DNA from 2 places in the Ochrobactrum sp. Marseille-Q0166 genome. Region 1 is predicted to be linked to the other one. Evidence: predicted binding sites of a transcription regulator. Region 1 holds the regulator's gene; the other holds the start of a gene.
The links. The regulator PhoB, encoded in region 1, activates phosphate uptake and scavenging genes when phosphate is short. The targets are predictions, from matches to a motif close to TGTCATNNANCTGTCAT.

Region 1 (7,950 bases):
CAACCTGCCAAATCTGCAGGCTCAAGCGCAGAGAAAATGCATTCCCGCCCACTTTATCATGGTTGGTGGGTTTTCCTCGTTTCCGCATTGCCTGCTGTGCTTTTTCTGGCAGTCTGGGCAGTTGGCACATCCGTTTATCTGGATCACACCGCGACAGCACGCATGCCTGTCGCCGTTGAAGATGGTTCATATTCTGAGCGGAGTCTGCAGCTCAGCATGATCCGCAGTCTTTCTGATGGTATACAAAAGCTGACGCCGGCTGAAATCGGCAGTTTCCCGCAGACTTACAAGGAAGCGCGTGATGTTCTCGGCTCAAAAGGCGTGGCGCTTGCAACAGAAGGTCAGGACTATATGGTCCCGGTTGCTCTGTTCCTTGATAAAGCGAGTAAGGTTTCCCACACCGTTGGCAGCGCAATTGCCCTGGTTATTGCGGTTGCTGGCCTGATTTTCGGTCTTTCCGGCATCAAGCGCCGCACACGTGCACGCAACAATGTCGAGCGCATTGTTCTTTGGGGGTTGATCGCTGCATCCGGTATCGCAATTCTCACAACTATCGGCATCGTGTTCTCTGTTCTGTTCCAGACAGTGAGCTTCTTCCAGTCGGTTGCCCCGATGGACTTCTTCTTTGGGACGGTCTGGGACCCACGCTTTGCAGCTGCCGGTTCAGGTGGTGAAGTCGGACAGTTCGGGCTGATCCCCCTTTTGGCTGGCACACTTTACATTGCTTTTGTTGCCATGCTGTTTGCGGTGCCGGTCGGTCTTTTCTCGGCAATCTATATGGCCGAATATGCATCGCCGCGTGTTCGTACTGTCGTTAAGCCCGTGCTTGAACTTCTGGCTGGTATCCCCACTATTGTTTACGGTTTCTTCGCATTGATAACGGTTGGTCCGTTCCTGCGTGATCTTTCGGCTGCCATTGCTGGCGGTCAGGGTTTCATTATGGCGCAGAGTGTGCTGACTGCTGGCCTTGTAATGGGCGTGATGCTGATCCCATTTGTGTCATCGCTTTCCGACGACATTATAACAGCGGTTCCCGGTTCACTCCGCGATGGCTCACTTGGTCTTGGCGCAACGCGCTCTGAAACAATCAAACGTGTTGTTCTGCCAGCAGCCCTTCCGGGCATTGTCGGTGCATTACTGATGACGGCCTCGCGTGCGATTGGTGAAACCATGATTGTGGTTCTTGCAGCTGGCGTTGCAGCACGTCTCTCCGCCAATCCCTTTGAAGCAATGACGACGATTACTGTGAAAATTGTCAGTCAGCTCACGGGGGATCTTGAATTTGACTCGCCGCAGACGCTGGTTGCCTTTGCGTTGGGTATCACCCTCTTCGTTCTGACGCTGATTATGAACATCTTTGCGCTCTATATCGTCCGCAAGTACCGGGAGCAGTACGAATAATGTCCGATTCAACTCTCAATGCCGGCACGGCGGTACCAAAGCCCCAGCGCCGCGATATCGGGATCAAGCGTCGCTACGCTGCTGAACGTCGCTTCCGTCTCTATGGCGTGGTCGCCATTGCGATAGGTGTGTTCTTTCTATGCGCGCTTTTGTTTTCAGTTTTCTCGAAGGGCTATACAGCTTTCGGACAGACGACAATCTATTTGCCGGTCAAGCTTGACGCACAAGTTATCGATCCGGGCAATAAACTGGCAACAGATCCGAATGTGCTCATCACCGCCAATTATCCACTTCTGGTGCGTAACGCTTTGGCTGAAAAGCTCGGTGTTCCGACATCAAATCGAGCAGAAATGCGTGAAGTCGGACGCTTTTTCTCGGATGGTGTGCGTGTTCAGCTGCGCCAGATGGTGATGGATAATCCATCACTGATTGGCACAACGCAGATCGTTCCCGTACTCGCTGCCGCTGATATTGATTCTGCCTATAAGGGCCAGATCGATGTCGCAGTTCCGGAAGCAAACCGTAAGGTTTCGGACCGCCAGTTTGCCTGGATCAAGACCCTGACCGATGAAGGCATGATGAGGGAAGCTTTCAACTGGGGTCTTTTCACGAATGGCGCTTCGAGCCGTCCTGAAACCGCGGGTCTGGGTGTTGCGCTGGTTGGTTCTTTCTACATGATGATGATTGTGCTGGTGCTCGCCCTGCCAATCGGCGTGGCCGCTTCAATCTATCTTGAAGAATATGCCAAGAAGAACCGCCTGACTGACCTCATTGAAGTCAACATTAACAATCTCGCTGCTGTGCCATCGATTGTTTTCGGTTTGCTTGGGCTTGCGGTGTTCATCAATTTCTTCAATCTGCCGCGTTCGGCGTCTATCGTTGGTGGTCTGGTGCTGACACTGATGACGCTTCCAACCATCATCATTGCGACACGCTCTGCACTTCGTGCTGTGCCGCCATCAATTCGTTCTGCCGCGCTTGGTCTTGGCGCATCGAAAACGCAGATGGTGTTCCACCACGTGCTGCCACTCGCAGCCCCCGGCATTCTGACCGGAACGATTATCGGCCTTGCCCAAGCGCTGGGTGAAACCGCACCGCTACTACTGATCGGCATGGTGGCTTTCGTTGCCAATATGCCTGCAACCCCAATGGATCCTGCTACGGCTCTGCCTGTGCAGATTTTCATGTGGGCTAATGAAGCCGAGCGTGCCTTTGTAGAACGGACATCAGGCGCTATTATCGTCTTGCTCCTGTTCCTGGCAGTTATGAACATTGCAGCAATTATTCTGCGCCGCCGCTTTGAGCGCCGCTGGTAAACGGGAGAGAAATGATGAATCTCATGACCGAAAGATCTCTCGAAAAAGCCGTAGGAGAAAAAATGAACACCAACGCCCCTTCGATCAAAATGCGTGGCGACAAGGTCTGTGTGTTCTATGGCGAAAAACAGGCTCTGTTTGAAGTCGATCTGGACGTACCGGAAAAGATGGTGACAGCATTGATCGGCCCTTCTGGTTGTGGCAAATCCACCTTCCTTCGTTCGCTCAACCGGATGAACGATACAATCGAAGGCTGTCGTATCACCGGCAAGATTACGCTCGACAATGAAGACATCTATGATCCGAAGATTGATGTCGTTGAACTGCGGGCCCGCGTTGGTATGGTGTTCCAAAAGCCAAACCCATTTCCAAAATCCATTTTTGAAAACGTGGCCTATGGCCCACGTATTCATGGACTGGCTCGTAATAAGACAGACCTCGAAGAAATCGTTGTCACAAGCCTGAAGAAGGCCAGTCTTTTTGAAGAGGTGAAGGATCGCCTGCACGATGCTGGAACCGGCCTGTCCGGCGGTCAGCAGCAACGTCTGTGCATTGCGCGTGCGATTGCGGTCAGCCCTGAAGTGATCCTCATGGATGAACCTTGCTCGGCACTCGATCCGATTGCAACGGCCAAGGTCGAAGAGCTGATCGACGAGCTGCGTCAGAACTATACCATCGTCATCGTGACCCACTCGATGCAGCAGGCTGCACGTGTTTCACAGCGTACCGCCATGTTCCATCTGGGCAATCTGGTGGAAGTTGGCGACACCGACGTGATGTTCACAGCGCCGACAGAAAAGCGCACGCAGGACTACATCACTGGTCGTTTTGGCTAAACAATATTTTGGCAAAGGCGCGAACCGACGGTGGTTCCGCTTCCTGCATTTTTAATCAGAGGTCCATCATGGCGTCTCAGCATACTGTTAGCGCATACGACGAAGAACTTCAGTTCCTAACCCACAAGATTGCCGAAATGGGCGGTCATGCGGAACGCATGGTCGAGCAATCTGTTGCGGCGATTGTCAATGCCGACAACGCATTGGCGCAGCGGGTTATCTCCGACGATCTCATCCTCGATGCAAGCGAGCGCGAGATTGATGACAAGGCCGTAATGATCATCGCCAAGCGTCAGCCAATGGCGGTTGATTTGCGGGAAATCATTGGCTCCATCCGTATTTCAGCCGATCTGGAGCGTGTAGGGGATCTCGGCAAGAATATTGCCAAGCGCGTTGCCGCCGTTTCGGAATCGCGTCAACCGGGCAAGCTTTACCGGGGACTTGAAACCTTGGCAGAGCTTGCTCTGACGCAGCTCAAAGACGTTCTCGACGCCTATGCGACACGTTCAGTCCAGCAGATCAATATCGTCCGCGATCGTGACGATGAAATCGACGCGATGTACACGTCGCTGTTTCGCGAACTTCTGACCTATATGATGGAAGACCCGCGTAACATTTCGGCCTGCACGCATCTTCTGTTCTGCGCCAAGAACATAGAGCGTATTGGCGACCATGCCACCAATATTGCTGAAACGGTCTATTACATTGTGACTGGCCTTCAAATGCCTGCAGAACGCCCGAAAGAAGATCTGAGCCACGGTATTGTCGTGGATGAGGCTCGTAAATCCTGAACGCATGGCTTGCTGTAACCATCCAGTGAGCCATTGGAATATGTAAAAAAGCGCGGCGGCACGCGGTCGAACGGGGGAATTGCATGTGCCACCAGGCTTAACTCTATAGGAAACACTGCATGTCACAGGCACCCAAGATTGCTGTGGTTGAAGACGAAGAAGCGTTGAGCGTGCTGTTGCGCTATAACCTCGAAGCCGAGGGATATCACGTCGATACGATATTGCGCGGCGATGAAGCAGAGATTGCGCTGCGTGAAAACGTGCCGGACCTTCTTATTCTCGATTGGATGTTGCCCGGGGTTTCGGGCATCGAGCTATGCCGCCGCTTGCGTCAATGGCCAGAAACCGAGCGGCTGCCGGTGATCATGCTGACGGCGCGCGGCGAAGAAAGCGAGCGCGTTCGGGGCTTGAGTGTTGGTGCCGATGATTATGTGGTGAAGCCTTTTTCGACACCGGAACTGCTGGCGCGCGTCAAAGCCATGCTGCGTCGTGCCAATCCGAGTGTTCTCTCGCATGTGCTTAAAGTTGGCGAGCTTGTGCTCGACCGTCAGCAGCATCGTGTTTATCGCAAGGAAAAAGAAATTCGTCTTGGACCGACAGAGTTCCGTTTACTCGAATATTTCATGATGTCTCCGGGACGGGTCTTTTCGCGCAGTCAGCTATTGGATGGCGTCTGGGGACCGGATATTTATGTTGATGACCGCACCGTCGATGTCCATGTGGGGCGTCTGCGCAAGGCAATCAATATTGGCCGTACACTCGATCCGATCCGCACGGTTCGCGGTGCAGGCTATTCATTTGGGTGATCATTTAGGATTATTCGAAGCTTGATGATGGTCCGTTGCCTGACTGGCGGCGGGCTTTTTTCTATTGGAAAACTCATTCCGATTCGTAATTTTTAAGGGAAAACGGTTCCATAATCACACATGTCACACGATGTTACAGATTATTTCACAAAGTTGACCAAAGGTAAGCAGGTTCTTGTATGCGAAATTATTTCTGGTTTTTTCATAGTCGATTTCTGAGGCTTAGTAGGATGTTAAAGCTTTAACGAATTAAGGCAGTCATATGGTGCGTATCGTATGGTAAATGAATCGCGTGTAATCAACAGCTTATGAGTTTTGAATAAATACTTTAACTATTTATTAATAATTTAGAATGGCTTAGCACATAAGGGTAAGCGGAGATTCGAGTTGCTGAAGCTGTGTTTTCCGCAATAACTCCGATTTTGAAATATGATTTTTTGCCTTGTTTTTGCCTAAAAATCCGCAATCCTTGCACGGCAAGAAGATTAGCAAGACGTTTGAATTTTAGTTTTCGTTCGATTTGGCTTGAACGCCAGCCTGATGTAGCGGCTTTTTTTGAAGTGCTTTCAAGAAGTGAAATCAGACTGGATCAATTAAGGGTCGTAATGATGCAAATTAAGAGATTGAGCCTTTGACGCGCGCTTCCACAAAGAAACCATTGGTTATTCTGGGTTTGCTCGCGGCACCATTTTTGGTGGCGGGTTGCACGACGACCAGTGGTACGACCAAGACAAAAACCGAAAAGACGGCGGCCAGCCACGTCAAGACGGTCAATGGCGTCAAGACTTTCACATACACCGCCAGAGACAGGGAATGCCTCGAGCGTGCGATGTTCTTTGAATCGAACCGTTCGAGTCCTGATGGTCTGATGGCCGTTGGTACGGTGGTTATGAACCGCCTCGCATCAGGGAGCTATCCGGATACGATTTGCGGCGTTGTCGGTCAGAAGAACCAGTTCGCTCCCGGCGTTCTGACCCGTAAAATGAATTCAAAGGCTCTGCCGGATGTTCAGGCTGCAGCCGATGCTGTGCTTAAGGGTAAGCGCCATCCGTCCCTGAAGAACTCGATGTTCTTCCATACCGCGGGGCTCAAATTCCCTTATAATAACATGCACTATGTCCTGGTCGCCGGTGGAAATTCTTTCTACGAAAAGCGTGGTCGTGACGGTGAATTGCAGAACCCGGTTCCCCAGACGCCTTACAATCTCGCTTACGTATCAACGCCACAGTCGCCCTCTATGCCTGAAGGACCGTTTTATAACGTGACGACACAGCAGGATGGGACTGTTCCAGAGGCTCAGCCAACGGTACAGGTCGCTTTGGCTGAAGCTGCAAAGACCAACGAGGCACAGCAAAACGGTGGTGTCGGTCCACAGGCGCGTGGTGATCGACTGGCGACACTTCCTGTGAAACCTGCTGAAAAGCCTGGTCTGATGCAGGTTGCAAGTTATCAGCCGACTTTTGGTGAAACAGCGCCATCTGTACAGAATGTGTCACTGGGATATGCTGCCGACAAGAAGCATGTAGATGCCATAGGCGCAATGCTTCTCGCGCAGGAACGCCCGGAATCGCCGCTCTGAGAATTCTGTTGAACGAGAAATTGAAAAGCGCCCTTGAGAGGGCGCTTTTTTCATTTCACAGGCACTGCTACCGGAACGGGCTGATAAATTACCATCGGCCTGTCGTAGAAATCAGCTCTGTTCTGCCATTCGCGACGATCTGCGCGGCGGTCGAGATCAAGCCGCATCAGGCAATTCGCAAATGCGTCCGATTTCTGTTTAAAACCGTAGCCGCGACAAGCCTGTTCGTCGGCGGCGCGGCGTTGTTCTGGTGTCATGGTCTGACAACCAGCAAGCAGGCCAGCCACACCGAGGATAATAAGCACGCTTTTCTTCATAGCCGTTGCTCTCATTGAATAAAAGTTTCAATCGACCGCGATTTGAATATAGCGCAGTGGCGTGAAAAAGCGCAGTGAAATTAAGCCATTTTTCCTGGCACGTTCTGAAAAGTGCGAAGCAGTTTTCAGACAAGATTTGCGCCCAAAAGGAGTTAAGGCGCTTATCTGATGCAATTAGATTGAAAAGCGCTCTAAACTGCCACTGATTCTTTCAAACACGAGGCTTGCAGCCATATGGCACATGACAATAATGCTCCCGTCATCGATCCGGTAAAACTCGAACGTCTGGCCGAAGTTGCCGTGCGCGTCGGGCTGCAATTGCGGGAGGGGCAGGATCTGGTCATCACGGCACCTGTCGTGGCCCTGCCGCTGGTGCGTCTGATCGCAAAACACGCCTATAAGGCCGGAGCAGGCGTTGTAACGCCATTTTTCTCCGATGATGCAATCGCGCTGGCACGGTATGAAAATGCGTCGGATGAGAGTTTTGATCGCGCCGCTGGCTGGCTCTATGAAGGTATGGCCAAGGCTTATGCCAATGGTGCAGCACGTCTGGCTATCGCTGCCGACAATCCAATGCTGTTGTCTGCCCAAGACCCTGCAAAGGTTTCACGCGCCAACCGCGCTAATTCGAAAGCCTACCAGCCAGCGCTGGAAAAGATTGCCGGTTTCGACATCAACTGGAATATAGTTTCCTATCCTAACCCGGAATGGGCGAAGCTGATGTTCCCCGATGATGCAGAAGATGTTGCGACCCGCAAATTGGCCGATGCGATTTTTGCAGCCTCCCGCGTCGATGTCGCCGATCCGGTTGGTGCATGGGCTGCACATAACGCCGCATTGCGAACCCGCACGCGCTTCCTGAATGGTAAGGCTTACAGCGCGCTGCATTTCAAGGGACCGGGCA
Region 2 (7,950 bases), 350 kb from region 1:
AGCGATGATTTCGCGCTTCAAACGGTGATTGGAAATTTCCTCGGCATAGGTTTTCACCATACGCTTCGGGAAATAACCAAACAGTAGTTGCTTAAAGTAAGGCTCGTCTGGGAGCCTGCTTGCCACCAGATCGTCCGACAGTGACAGCTTGGCATAAGCGAGCAAAACCGCAAGTTCCGGACGCGTCAGCGGCTGTCCTGATTTCTGGCGATCATTAAGCTCCGCATCCGATGGCAGATATTCGACTTTGCGATCCAGCAGCTTGCGCGCTTCAAGCTCGTCCATGAAACGAGCCTGATAAGGCAGCTCCGTGAGGCCCTGACGTTCGCTCAATGAAAGTGCGAGCGGCTGGAGATAGTTATTGCGCAGCACCAATTCCGATACATCATCGGTCATGCTCACCAGCAGCTTGTCGCGTGCCGGACGCTTGAGCTTGCCCGAACGCATGGCAGCGGCCAGTGCAATCTTGATATTAACCTCAACGTCGGAGCAGTTGACGCCTGCCGAGTTGTCGATGGCATCGGTATTGTTGCGGCCACGGGTCAATGCATATTCGATGCGTCCGCGTTGCGTGACACCGAGATTTGCTCCCTCGCCGATCACCTTCGCCCGAACTTCCGAACCCGTGATACGGATTGCATCATTGGCGCGATCACCGACCTGCACGTCCGTTTCAGCACCAGCTCGAATATAGGTGCCGATACCACCGAACCACAGAAGATCAACTTCCGCCTTCAGGATGGCCGTCATGATTTCCTGCGGCGAAGCTGTGGTTTTGCCAAGGCCGATGGCCTTTGCAGCTTCAGCTGACAGCGTAATCGTCTTCTGACTGCGGCTATAAACCCCACCGCCTGACGAGATCTTCGAACGATCATAATCCTGCCAGCTTGAGCGCGGCAGTTCGAACAGACGCTTGCGTTCTGCAAAGCCGTCAGCCGGAACCGGGTTCGGATCGATGAAGATGTCACGATGATCAAAGGCTGCAACCAGCCTGATCTGTTCAGACAACAGCATACCGTTACCGAACACATCTCCCGACATATCGCCAACACCGGCAACCGTAAACGGCTCGGTCTGGATATCCTTGTCGAACTCACGGAAATGCCGCTTCACGGCTTCCCATGCCCCACGCGCGGTGATGCCCATGCCCTTGTGGTCGTAACCGGCGGAGCCACCCGATGCGAAAGCATCATCGAGCCAGAAGTCATGTGCCTGGCTGATCGCATTTGCCGTATCGGAGAAGGTTGCAGTCCCCTTGTCGGCAGCAACAACGAAGTATGGATCATCATTGTCGTGACGAACCACGTCCGCAGGTGGCACAACATCATTGTCATGAATATTATCAGTGACCGACAGAAGCGTGGAGATGAAGACCTTATAGGCATCACGACCGGCTTCAAACACGGCATTGCGATCGCCACCAACCGGCAGGCGCTTCGGATAGAAGCCGCCCTTGGCGCCAACCGGCACGATCACAGCATTCTTGACCTGCTGTGCCTTCACAAGGCCCAGCACTTCTGTGCGGTAATCCTGTGCACGGTCCGACCAGCGCAGACCACCACGCGCAACAGCGCCGAAGCGCAAATGTACGCCTTCCACTTCCGGGCCATAGACAAAGATTTCACGATATGGACGCGGATCAGGCAGACCTTCGACAAGCCGCGGATTGAGTTTGAACGCGAATGTCACGCGTGGCTTGCCTTCAGCATCCGGCTGATAGGCATTGGTGCGCAACGTTGCTTCGATTAGGTTGCGGAAACGACGCAGAATCTGGTCATCATCCGCGCTCGGCACACCGAGAAGAGCAGTCTCAATTCCGTCAACCAGCTTCTTTTCAGCGGCGTCGCGACGCTTGGCCGATGGGTTGAAGCGCAGATCAAACAGCGAATAGAGATCGCTGGCAATTTCCGGATAACGGTTGAGTGCTGCGGCAATGAAACCTTGCGAATAGGCGATGCCTGCCTGCTGCAGATAGCGGCCATAAGAACGCAGGATCATGATCTGACGTGCGCTCAGACGTGCGGTCTGCACCAAGGCGTTATAACCGTCATTATCAGCGAGAGCGTCCCAGACAGTGCGGAACACATCTTCGAGCATCTCGCCATCGTCGGACAGATCAACCGGTGCACCATAGGCATTCACGAGCTGCATATCATGCACGTAAACAGCAGAGCCATCCTTGCCCGCATGCGGCAAGTCGATAGTCTGCTCGCTGACGACGCGGAAGCCCATATTTTCAAGAAGCGGCACGCGCTGCGACAGCACAACCGGTGCGCCATGATGATAGAGCTTGAGTGAAACCGCGTCTGGGCCATCGGTACGATAGCGATAGAAGTCCACGAAAAGCGGGGCTTCTGCACTCAGGCCAGCAATGCGCTCTGCATCGACCAGCGCTTCCGGTGCGGTGAAGATTTCACGATAGGACTGCGGGAAGCTCGAAGCGAGAGCTATGGTCTTTGCATCCGCACTGTCCGAGCTTTCACGCACGGCGTCTTCCCAAGTACGAACGATCGAACGCACTTCTTCTTCCAGCGCATCGCGATCCACATGCGGCGTGGAGCGTTCATGACGCCGGATGACGAACTGAACGCGCGTCAGACCATTCTGCAGGAAGACCGGATGGAATTCGAAGCTGTCGCCGCCGTAAATCTCGACGAGATAACGACCAATCTTCTCCCGCACGACAGAGTCGTAGCGGTCACGCGGGATATAGACCAGAACGGTGGCAAAACGACCAAAGCGGTCAAGACGAGGAATGGCACGAACGCGGGGGCGCTCGCCCAGAGCCAGAATCAGTTCGGCATTGGCCGTCAGGCTGTCCGTATCGATCTGGAAAAGCTCATCGCGCGGATATTCTTCCAAAACATTGATGAGTGCCTTGCCAGAATGGTCTTCGCGGTTGAAGCCAAGATGCTTGATAACCGTGTCTGCTTTGGAACGGATGAACGGGATACCGGCAACCGAGCTGATATAAGCAACGGATGTGAACAGACCAACGAGACGCAACTCACCAATCGCGTCGCCATTCGGCCCGAAAATCTTCACGCCGATATAGTCAAGATAAGACCGGCGATGCACCAGTGAAAGCGAATTGGCTTTTGTGACGATGAGCGGTTCGTTGCTATCGAGGAATTCTGTAACCTCGCGCGGCGTTACCGTATCATCATCGTCCTTGCGCAGAACACGGACTTCGCTGTCATTGAGAATACCAAGCGTTTCCTTGACCGGAACCAGTTCACGCTTTTCGCCTTTGCCCTTGAAGGTCAACTCGCGCATTCCAAGGAAAATGAAGCGATCATCACGCAGCCATTCGAGGAAGGCGATTGCCTCCGGCATGGCTGGATCAAGGGTGAGTTCCTGAACGCGCTTATAATCGGCGATAGCGTCATCAAGACGCTTGAGCATCGGCTTCCAGTCGCTGACAGCCGCGCGAACCTGTCCGAGCACGCGCTTGATGGCTGTGGTCAGATCGGCCTTAGCCTGCTTGTCTAGGGCTGGCAGATGGATCTGCACAAGGCTGACGCGCTCAACGCCCTTGGCAGGTGCGAGCTGCGAAGCTTCGCCCAGAATTGTAAGGCCGTCCTTTTGCCGCTCGATATCGAGAACCGGGTGAACAACCATGAAAATCTGGCTGACATGATCATTCAGCTCACCCATGATCGAGTCGAGCAGGAACGGCATGTTGTCGTTGACAATGGTAATGACGCTGACGGGACGACCATGGCGTTCGATGCTGTTATCGACGCTGATGATGCTCTTGCCCTTGCGATAAGATTCCAGCGCTTCATAGCCGTACTGGGCAGATTTATCGAGCGCTGCAGCATCGTAAGCCGCAAGATCTTCGGGCGGTGCCCATTCGAAGAGAAGCTGCGAAAAGGCAATAAGCGCCTTCGACTGTCCTCCCTTCTTCTCCTCCTTGCTTGCCTTGGAACCTTTAACTTTGCTCGACCGATCCTGCTTTGCAGTCACGTCGGATACTCCTGTCATGATGGCAATGCGCGCCAAACTAGCAGATTAGCCACTCGTTTCGATGACAAATCGTTGAAAACAACCAAATATTTCTGTGAAAGTCAGAAAACTTGCATCTAATCCATTTAATTTGGAACAAAACTTCTAAAATCCTTCGGGAAATTTCGAAATATGCCGCTCGGCTTTACTTTAAGGATCATCAAAGCGTTACGTAAGCGTCATAAAAGCTAAATTTCGCCACAAATGAGCGGCGAATCCTCAGCGTAATTCGACCGATCAAAGTTCGATCAGATGGTCATCCAGTTCATTGATATCGTGCTCGCCCGCTGGGAAATGACGTTCCAGCAATGCACCCGCCTGACCGATCGCCAGCACGAAACCTTCGGCTACTTCCGCACGCGAAGCATGATGCGTCAGCGTGGCGACAATGCCGTTCCATTCCTCCTGCTCGACCCGCACATCAATGCCTGCATCGGCAATGACTTCCGCATAATGTTCGGCCATGGAAACAAACAGCAGAATTCCGGTGCGGTGTTCGGTGATATGGACATTGCGCGCCAGAAACTGCTGCAGCGCGTTGAGATGTGCGCGCTTGTAACGAATACGGCGTGGCACCAGCAGAAGACGGATTGACGGCAAAAACCGCAGCACCAGCATCGCTGTGATAAAAGAGGCCAGCACGGCCAGACCAAACATCGGCAGGCGAATATCAAACCAGTACCAATGCGCAAGAAACGCCGCGATCACCGAAGCAATCAGGATGCCGCAGGTCGCAACAAAGCCCGCCGCGAAAAAATAGTCATCGCTGGTGCGTGCCAGAACCGCGTAGATTTCACCGCTCGTATTGGTTTCAGCAGCACGTATCGCCTCGGCAATACGCTTGTGATCCTGATCGTTGATAAGGTTTTTGCTTCGCACAGAACTCTCCCTTACCAACTACCCGAAGCGCCGCCACCACCCGACGAACCACCGCCGCCGGAAAACCCGCCGCCACCTCTGCTGCCCGATGACCATCCGCCACCACCGCCGGAAAAGCCACCTCCGCCCCCGGACCCGCCACGGGAATTAAAATCCATCACCATGCCAAGCCAGCGATATTTTCCCGGACCGATCTTTTGGCCAAAAATCGGCGTCAAGATTGCCATGCCGAAGCCGCCGAAGAAGATCAGGGCCCAGAAAGTAATGAAAACGACGAAAACCCAATCAATGTCATCGGAACCGGAGCTCGTCTGAACATTCCGCTTGGCACGCGCTTCCAGTTCGGCAGCATCGCCGGACAGCACGGACAGAATGCCATCGACGCCCTGCACGATACCGTTTGAATAATTGCCCGTGCGGAATTCCGGAATGATCGTGCCATTGATGATGACGCTCGAAAGCGCATCCGTCATCGTGCCTTCAAGCCCGTAACCGACCTCGATACGCACCTTGCGATCATTTGGTGCCACAACCAGCAGAATGCCGTTGTTTTCCTGCTTCTGGCCCAATGCCCAGGCGCGGAACAAACGATTGGAGTAGCTTTCAATGTCCTCGCCATTGAGGCTTGGAACAGTCACAACGACCACCTGATCGGATGATTTTGCTTCAAAATCCGCGAGCTTCTGGATGAGTTGCTGTCGTTCAGCCGGATCAATGATCCCCGCCGCATCAACAACGCGTCCTGTCAGCACCTGTGCCGGCTTTGCTGCATCCTGCGCATTCGCGCCAAAGGCGATGAAGTTCGCAAACAGGAAAAGCAGAAAAGCAGCAAGCAGCCGTGGCCCATTCAGGCCACGAACAACCGCCTCACGAAAGGGAAGCAAAGCTACCACGGAATGCCCGATCAGTTGTTGAAGTTGACCTGAGGCGCCGACTGGCTTGCAGCATCTGCGGTGAATGTCTGCATAGGCGCGGCATCACGATACCAGATCCATGTCCAGATCATCGTCGGCATGGTGCGGATCGTCGTATTATAGACGCGGACCGCTTCGATATAATCGCGACGTGCCACGGCAATACGGTTTTCCGTACCTTCAAGCTGCGACTGCAGCGCGAGGAAGTTCTGGTTTGCTTTGAGATCGGGATAACGCTCCACAACAACCATCAGGCGCGATAACGCACTGGTGAGGTTTGCCTGATTGTCCTGAAACTGTTTGAAAAGCTCTGGATTGTTGAGCGTCTCCGGCGTGATCTGTACCTGCGTGGCCTTGGCACGCGCGTCGATGACAGCCTGCAGCGTTTCCTTTTCGTGGGCAGCATAGCCCTTCACTGTCTCAACCAAGTTGGGAACGAGATCGGCACGGCGTTGATACTGGTTCTGCACTTCGCTCCACGCAGCCTTGGCTTTTTCCTCATTGGTGGGAATTGTATTGAAACCGCAAGCTGAAAGCAGCGGCACAAGCATCACAAGACCCAGAGCAATGAGAATACGGCGAACCGATGCTGGGACTGGGAAAGAACGGATAGCGGTCACAGCCGACATAGTGTTCTCCTGAAAAAGGCGCCTTCGCAGCGCCAGAAACAATCATGGTTACCCACATATGCGTGTTTACGAAAATGCGAGCCGTCAAATCAATAAGATAGACGAATTTTGCGCATCGTCCAGCCCGTTTACCAAAGGCAGTTGGATGCGCGTGAAACTACCCCCTCAACCATCGTCGTGAACAAAACAGACTGACGCCCTTCAACAGTGTTGACTCTATCAACATACTGGATATTGATAGAGTCAACATAAGAGATAGCTTTGCAAAGGCGGATGCGGGTATGACACTCAACGAAAATCAGGACGATATCAGCAAGCTGCGCGCATTCAACCGTGTCTATACACGCCGCTTGGGCTTGCTCAACGCTCATCTCGACAAGAGCCCGTTCACGCTCACCGAAGCGCGCATTCTCTACGAGATTGCCCATCGGGCCATGCCAACTGCTGCAGACGTCATGCGTGTTCTCGGACTTGACCGTGGTCAGCTTAGCAGAACACTGAGGCGATTTGCCGAGCGTGGCTTGCTGGAAACTTCGCCACACCCTGATGGTGGCCGTAGCCGTCCGATTGAACTGACTGAAGCTGGACGAAAGGCCTATTCCGCACTTGAAAGCAACACCTGCAAGGCTGTCGGCGGGCTTCTCGAAGAACTGCGTCCAGAACAACGCAGCAATCTGGTGGCTGCCGCAGGCACCATCATGCGCATATTCGACGAGGATCACCGCCCGGAAGCCACTTTACGCGACTTGCAGGCTGGCGACATCGGCTGGATCATCCACCGGCAATCCGTGCTTTACACCAAAGAATACGGTTGGAATCACGAATATGAAGCACTCGTCGCGCGCATTCTCGCCGACTACATTGAATCCTTTGACCCGACACATGATGGAGCCTGGGTCGCTGAAATCGATGGTCGCATCGTTGGCTCGGTATTTCTGGTGCGCGCAGACCGGCCCAAACTTGGCAAGCTGCGTTTGCTCTATGTTGAGCAGGAAGCACGCGGAACAGGTATCGGTGCGAAGCTGGTAAATGCTTGTATTGAACGCGCCCGCGCAGTCGGTGACGAAAAACTTACATTATGGACAAACAGCGTGCTCACAACAGCCCGACGCCTCTATGAGCGAGCCGGATTCCAGCTTGTCGATGAAGCGCCGCACCATTCATTCGGCGTTGATCTGATCGGGCAGACCTGGGAAATGGATTTGAAATAAAACGTAAAAGACCGCTCGATCTTCCGAAAAAAAACGGCGGATCGCTCCGCCGTGTTTCCATTCGCAATGTGCGAGAAATTATTCACTTGCAGCTTCTTCAGCAGGAGCAGCAGCGGCGGCTGCAGCTTCAGCGGCCTTAGCAGCAGCTTCTTCTTCAGCCTGCTTGGCAAGAGCGAGACGCTCCTGAGCCTTTTTGCCTGGGAGACCCTTGGTCAGGTTGCTGCGTGCTTCACGCTTTGCAAGACCGGCCTGGTCGAGGAAACGAAGGACGCGATCGGTTGGCTGTGCGCCCTGTGCAATCCAATGCTG

Region 2: the regulator PhoB is predicted to act here: its motif matches at 4,175-4,191, upstream of H5024_RS02915 (NAD-glutamate dehydrogenase).

The regions. Positions count from the first base shown of each region.
Region 1 is NZ_JACJUO010000001.1:264,800-272,749, reverse strand. It holds gene pstC (phosphate ABC transporter permease subunit PstC) at 1-1,401, shown strand, start outside; gene pstA (phosphate ABC transporter permease PstA) at 1,401-2,717, shown strand; gene pstB (phosphate ABC transporter ATP-binding protein PstB) at 2,780-3,553, shown strand; gene phoU (phosphate signaling complex protein PhoU) at 3,622-4,344, shown strand; gene phoB (phosphate regulon transcriptional regulator PhoB) at 4,464-5,150, shown strand; gene H5024_RS01225 (cell wall hydrolase) at 5,782-6,729, shown strand; gene H5024_RS01220 (hypothetical protein) at 6,780-7,046, opposite strand; gene H5024_RS01215 (aminopeptidase) at 7,281-7,950, shown strand, end outside.
Region 2 is NZ_JACJUO010000001.1:609,804-617,753, reverse strand. It holds gene H5024_RS02915 (NAD-glutamate dehydrogenase) at 1-3,969, opposite strand, end outside; gene H5024_RS02910 (TPM domain-containing protein) at 4,246-4,887, opposite strand; gene H5024_RS02905 (YgcG family protein) at 4,899-5,708, opposite strand; gene H5024_RS02900 (LemA family protein) at 5,792-6,430, opposite strand; gene H5024_RS02895 (helix-turn-helix domain-containing GNAT family N-acetyltransferase) at 6,712-7,641, shown strand; gene rpsP (30S ribosomal protein S16) at 7,720-7,950, opposite strand, start outside.